DNA from 2 places in the Pseudoalteromonas sp. KG3 genome. Region 1 is predicted to be linked to the other one. Evidence: riboswitches for the same ligand, from Rfam matches in the RefSeq annotation. Region 1 holds a riboswitch; the other holds the start of a gene.
What was found. Region 1 has a riboswitch for cobalamin ahead of NDQ71_RS08680 (TonB-dependent receptor). Riboswitches for the same ligand answer to the same signal wherever they lie in the genome.

Region 1 (3,419 bases):
TCAATATTAGTTGCTACCCATTTACCTGTGTCTGCATCATATTCGTTAGTAATTAAGTTATCGATCTTGTTGTCAAAAATGGCAATATCATAACGACCCCATTGCGTATCTATAGTAACGCCAAATTCATTATTAACTGACTCTTCCGGTTTAATATCACTATTAGGGGCATACCATTGGCTATCAGTGACAAATGCATTGATCAATGATGGTGCTCTAAAGGCTGTACCATGACTTAACCGTAGCGTTACGTATTTATTTGCTCGATAGCCTAAAGCTGTTGTGTAAGTATTTGCACGACCATGAAAGTCATAATCATCGGTTCTTACTACTGCGTTTCCTAACCAAGTATCATCGTCATAAAATACGCCAACGAAGAGTGCTGTGTTATCACGCTGTTCTTCAGATGATTTTGCCGAAGAGTCTGATAAGTCTTCATTTAGAAAGTTAACACCGCCTGTAATATCAACGGTATTAGTTAGCGTATATAAACCACTGTACTCAAATTCAACTCGATTTGTGCTGTAAACTTGCTGCTCTTCTGTCCCTGTTTGAATATTCTCTTCTTGAGAAATACTCACAGAGGCGCTTTGAGTATAAATTGCGGAGCTTTTTTTCCAGCCTAATTTAGCGGTGTAGTTTTCAAAGTCATAGGCGTCATTACCCCATGCATTGTCATACTGACCTTGGCCTTCGCTATACTGGCTTAGCAAACTAAATACTCCGGCATTTTCAGTTTGATATGCTAAGTTAAAGCCAATATTTTTATTGGTATAGCCGTCGTCATCGTGATCTTTTGTTACTGGCTGTGATGGATCTTTACCTGTTACATCATAGCCGTCAGTATTTTCATAGCCTAAGTTATAATTAAAAGTAACAGCATCTTTTACAATTCCGCCTGCTAACTGGTAGTTTTCATAGCTATCAGTACCCAATGTAGCAGATAGTGTATTATTAGTTGCTTGACGAGTAATAATATTGATCACACCAGCGACAGCATCAGAGCCATAAATTGCAGCTCTGGCGCCTTTTACAATCTCAACTCGCTCAATGCTATTAACGGGAATATTTGTTAGCGATACACTGCCAGAACTTGCATCACTAACACGTACACCATCAACTAGCACCAAGGTATACTTTGCTGTGGCGCCACGCACAAATACATCAGCATTTTGACCAAAGCCACCGTTGCGCACAATATCAACACCTGCAATGTTGCTTAGTATTGATGGTAAGTCTCGATAGTTATTTTTCTCAATATCACTGCGCTCAATAACAGTAACACTGGCAAGAACATCAGTAATTGATTGCTCAAATTTATTGGCTGTGACGGTAAGATGCTCAATTGATTGCTCTGCAGACACAGAAAAAGATAACGCAGCAGCAATTGCTACGCCTAGAGTAGATTTGTTTAACATGACTTCCCCTGACCCGCGCCCACCGCACAAGTGATAGTAAATTGACTTCAAGGCCGGTCTCCGGACTTAACATAGTTACTTGCGTATATTATGTATCACCGTTGCGGGGGCAGTGTTGGATTGTATTTGTATCCTACAAATAGCACCAACTTCCCGATTATCTTGCTGTACCTATCAACAACCTTGAAAAGTAACTACAAGCACCTTAAAAATAGGTGGTTATTGTGATTATTTTAGGGGGAAAAGTCAATGGACGGCTATACATCTAAATGTACTAGGTTTTAGGAATCATCATAAGTTCTAAACTAAAAAAGCCAAACTACATTGCTGCAATTTGGCTTTTTCTAGCACTTAGAAACCTAGCACATAGCTTTCTAATCTCTAAAGTTTTTAAACTGGAACGGTTGCCCTAAATCGGCACTACGCACAACTTGCATGGCTTCTTGTAGGTCATCACGCTTTTTGCCAGTAACGCGTACTTCCTCACCTTGAATAGCGGCTTGTACTTTTACTTTAGAATCTTTAATGGCTTTAACTACTTTTTTAGCCATGTCTTTTTCGATACCTTGCTTTAGTGCAACATTACGAAATACATTTTTACCAGCACGAGAAATGTCTTGTAGCTCTAAACTTGATACGTCCATACCACGCTTTGAGATTTTGCTGGCAAGAATGTCAAATAACTGCATAACTTGTGAGTCAGCTTCGGCTTTTAACTTTATTGTTTTATCGTTAAGTTCAATCGACGCATCAACACCTCTAAAATCAAAACGGGTTTCTAATTCACGGTTTGCATTATCTACAGCATTTTTTGCTTCGTTCATTTCGACTTCTGAAACAATATCAAATGAAGGCATAAGTCTCTCCTAACAAGATTTTTTAAAATTAATATGAGGGGATTATAACGCCTATTTTATAAATCTTTACATTTTTATGCGCTTTGTTCAGGTGCTATACGAAATTTGTTTGATATACTGCGGCTCTATTTTTAAACGATTCTAGGACTTATCGTGACTCGGCGTGTTTATCAAACTCTATTTTTAATTAGTATGCTGGTGTTTACCTTCTTATTTGCCCGTGATTTTAGGGGCGTTGGCGTGTCCTCCTTGCCTCATTTAGATAAATTAGTGCATTTTGCAATTTTCTTTATTTTAGCGGCTTTCATGGTCAGAGCATTTAAGCTGCCCGTTTATATACATCTAACATTATTGGCGTTTTATGGTATTGCCATCGAGCTTATGCAAAGTACAATTCCTTATCGTAGCGCATCCATTGCAGATGTGATTGCTGACTTTAGCGGTGCTGCCTGCTTCTTCTTGTTATATGGCCTATATTCACACTTTAAAAAGAATCAAAATGGCTAATATATTTATTGTTGGCGATGGTGCGATTGGGCTGCTCTACAGCTACTATTTAGCTCAGCAGCACTCAGTAACACTCATCAGTAAGCAAACGCAGTGTAAGCCTCGTTTTTACCAGCAACATCACACCAAACAAGCGATTAATTGCCAAGTGATAAACCTTGTACAATTAACCGCAAGCACCCAAATCGACACCGTTATTTTTGCTGTCAAAGCACACCAAGTCGCCAGTGCATTTAGTCAGCTAAAGCCATTTTTAAGCACTCAGTGCCAAGTGATTTTATCTCACAATGGCATGGGCAATGTTGATGAACTCAATGCCGAGCTGACGCAAAAGCAAGGGCTGTACTTTTTAACAACTCGCTTGGCGGGTTATAAAAATACGCCTTTTAGTGTATTACATACTGGTATGGGTGACAGTGTTTTAGGTGATTGCAACTCTTCAGCCAAAGTAAAACTGCCTGACGTTAAACATCTATTAGCTAACATACCGGCATTAACAACGACTAACAACATACAGCAGTTACGCTTTGAAAAACTATTAGTTAACATTGCTATTAACCCGCTCAGTGCCCTAAATAATGTAAAAAATGGTGAATTACGTGCGCCTAAGTTTAGTAGACAAATCATGAATTTATTA
Region 2 (3,419 bases), 290 kb from region 1:
GTAACTGACCTAGATACAGTTGTTATCAATCAACGTATTATGCTGGCAGATGGAAGTGTGATTGCAGACAGTTATAAAGCAGGCATGCCTGAAGTGTTTGCATTAGCTGAGGCAATTGAAGGGTTACGACAAGGCATTCTACTTATGTCGGTAGGATCTCGTTATGAATTTGTTATTCCAGCTGAACTGGCCTGGGGCCGTAAAGGTAATGGTGGTAAAATTGGGGCTAATGCGGTGCTGCATTTTGATGTTCGTTTGATACGTTTAGCCTAATAATTACTTAATTAGATCTGTGATTGAGCATTTACTCATCGATTGATTATCAAGCGTTCAGGTTAATTACATCCCCGGATAATTACTACTCATGTAAAGGATATTATGAAACCATTCTCTAGCCGTGTTTATTTATTGCGCCATGGAGAGCTTGCCGAGCAGGGAGTGTTGGCTGGACATACCGACTTTGCTTTAAGCGATATTGGAGTCGAGCAGCTAAATATTGCCTGTGCTGAACTTGTGAATATTGAGCGCATTATTAGCTCTACACTGAAGCGTTGCAGCGTATTTGCTACAGAGCTTGCCAATCGCCAACAAATTCCACTTATCCTAACGGAGCAAATCAGAGAGTTTAACTTTGGCGACTGGGATGGTTGTAAATATGAATATTTATGGCAACAAACACATAGCCCAAGTATTGGTGATTTTTGGCAAGACCCATGGCATGTAACTCCACCCAGTGGAGAGTCTATGGCTGATTTCCATGAACGTGTTGCGACATGGTGGCAAACCCTATTAGTTGATATTGCTAAAACTGAGACTCAAGCGCAGTTGGTGATAACACATGCAGGAGTGATCAAGCAGCTGCTGGCTATAATTTGCCAGTTGCCTAAACAGTCTCAGCAGCAAGATATATTTTCTATCGGCTATGGCAAACTGGTTTGTATTGATATTTTTATTGATGAAAATGCTGTCTCGTGGCCAAAAATTGTATTCTAATCACCCCTATTGTAGCCGTCTAGAAAGATATTCATTGAAATATTTACTCACCTGCCCATAATAGGGCCTTATGTATTTTGGAATGAGGTGAAAGTCCTCAACTGTACCCGCAACTGTAAGTCACATGAGTGATAAGTCAGATACAAAATACGTTAATTTGAATCAATGAGCGGGTTAACTCTTCTATTATCACCATGAACATCATGGTTTGTAGTGCTGTGGGTTTGCTATCGCGAGAGAGAACAACACATTGCATACACCTGACGCAACAGCGCCTCCTTTACTAAAAGTCACTAACTTATCCTGGTCTGTAGACAGTACTGCCATTTTGCAAGATATCGATTTTGCGATAAAAGCAGGACAATTTATAGGTCTGCTTGGCCCTAATGGTGCTGGAAAATCAAGTTTGTTGCGTTGCCTATATCGTTATAGCAAACCACAAAGTGGTGAGGTGCAATTTGCTGGGCGTAATATTTGGCAATTGAGCGCAGATGATTATGCCAAGCAAGTTGCCGTTGTACTGCAAGAGACACCTTCGCAATTTAATTTGTCAGTGTATGATGTTGTCAGTCTTGGCCTTACGCCACACAAAAGTTTATTTAGTGCTACCACAAAAGCAGATCAGCAAGTTGTTTTACAAGCGATAGAGCAAGTGGGTTTAAGCCATCACTTAACACAAAATTTTGATTCACTCTCAGGGGGCGAAAAACAGCGGGCATTAATTGCACGGTCAATTGTTCAAGGCCCTAAGTTATTAATAATGGATGAGCCAACCAGCCATTTAGATATCAAGTATCAAATCCAATTAATGGAACTTGCCAAGTCACTTAATCTGACCATTTTGGCGTCGTTTCATGATCTTAACCTTGCCGCAAGTATGTGTGATCAACTGTTGGTACTCAAACAAGGCCAGTTAGTAGCATCAGGTACGCCAGAGCAAGTGATCACAGAAAAAATGCTCAGCGATGTATTTGGTGTCTGCGCTGAAGTATCGCAGCACCCGCAAAGCCAGCAATTACAGAAAGCGATTCCGCGTATTACCTATTTTTATGGTTATCAGGCGGGAGTGAATAATGGCAAGTAAGCACACTTTAGCAGTTATTGCGGCGCTGATAATAGCTGTTGTGAGTATTTTTGTGGCGTTGAGCTTTGGGGCTGCGCCGAGTAAGTTTATTGATGTATACCACAGTATTAGTGGCCAAGGACATGACTCGTTTATTGAACGGATCATCTGGCAATTACGCATGCCACGCACGTTACTCGCTTTTTTAGCTGGTTCGGGTTTAGCAATTGCGGGGTTAATTTTGCAAACCGTCACCCGCAACCCCTTAGCTGACCCTTATTTATTCGGCATCTCATCAGGTGCATCATTTGGGGTGGTGTGTTTTATTACAATCACAGGCGTAAGTGCTGGGATTACTATGTCTGCGGCCGCTTTTGTTGGCAGCTTAGTTACTATGCTATTACTGGTTTTTATTGCCGGACGTACTGGGCGCGGGCAAGTTGAAACCATGCTCTTGGCAGGGGTCGCTTTATCCTTTTTATTTAGCGCGTTTACCAGTTTGCTGTTGTATTTTAGTGATCCACAAGCGATCACGGCTATTTTATTTTGGACGCTCGGCAGCTTTGCTCGCGCTCAGTGGGCAACGCTCTGGCTACCTGCTTTAGTGATTTTAAGTTGTACAGCTGTAATGATGGGCTTTCGCCGTCAACTCAATGCCATGTTACTAGGTGATGAAAGTGCCGTGACGCTCGGTATCCCAGTGCAACGGTTTCGACTGTTAATGCTGATACTCAGCTCATTGATCACCGCAGTATTGGTAGCCATGTGTGGCGGCATTGGCTTTGTTGGTTTGATGATCCCGCATATTGTGCGCTTTTTTGTCTCTCAAGGTACGCCTAGTGGCTTAATGATGACTGCACTCGTTGGCGGCACATTTATGGTATGGGTCGATGTGTTATCGCGTATTTTGTTAGCGAATCAAGAGTTACCTATTGGGGTGATCACTTCTGCAATCGGCAGCGTGTTCTTTTTATCGTTACTTTATTTTCGCAAGCGAGAGAGTTAGTCAGATGTTTAATATACCTACAGTCACCAATCAATATAGCAACCTAATTGTGGATAAGATTAATCATAAAACCAAACCCCTTGGCGCACTAGGGAAATTGGAGCAATGTGCCAAACAATTGGTTACTTTATTTAGCCAAAACGTGGCTGACGAAGACGCCTTTAAAACATTTACTCCTAGTATCACTAAGCCTACTTTGTTGGTTTTTGCAGGGGATCATGGTGTGGCAGCACAAGGTGTATCGATAGCGCCAAGTGATGTAACTTCACAAATGGTTGCTAATTTTGTCAGCGGTGGTGCCGCTATTAATGTATTTTGCCAACAACTTGGCTGGCAATTAGAAGTGGTTGATTGTGG

Region 2: linked by a shared signal. The riboswitch ahead of NDQ71_RS07520 (ABC transporter ATP-binding protein) and the one ahead of NDQ71_RS08680 (TonB-dependent receptor) in region 1 are both predicted to bind cobalamin.

Annotation. Positions count from the first base shown of each region.
Region 1 is NZ_CP098523.1:1,842,970-1,846,388, forward strand. It holds gene NDQ71_RS08680 (TonB-dependent receptor) at 1-1,418, opposite strand, end outside; cobalamin riboswitch at 1,452-1,619, opposite strand; gene NDQ71_RS08685 (YajQ family cyclic di-GMP-binding protein) at 1,793-2,275, opposite strand; gene NDQ71_RS08690 (VanZ family protein) at 2,429-2,782, shown strand; gene NDQ71_RS08695 (ketopantoate reductase family protein) at 2,775-3,419, shown strand, end outside.
Region 2 is NZ_CP098523.1:1,552,151-1,555,569, reverse strand. It holds gene NDQ71_RS07530 (FKBP-type peptidyl-prolyl cis-trans isomerase) at 1-273, shown strand, start outside; gene NDQ71_RS07525 (histidine phosphatase family protein) at 379-993, shown strand; cobalamin riboswitch at 1,035-1,160, shown strand; gene NDQ71_RS07520 (ABC transporter ATP-binding protein) at 1,244-2,077, shown strand; gene NDQ71_RS07515 (iron ABC transporter permease) at 2,067-3,062, shown strand; gene cobT (nicotinate-nucleotide--dimethylbenzimidazole phosphoribosyltransferase) at 3,067-3,419, shown strand, end outside.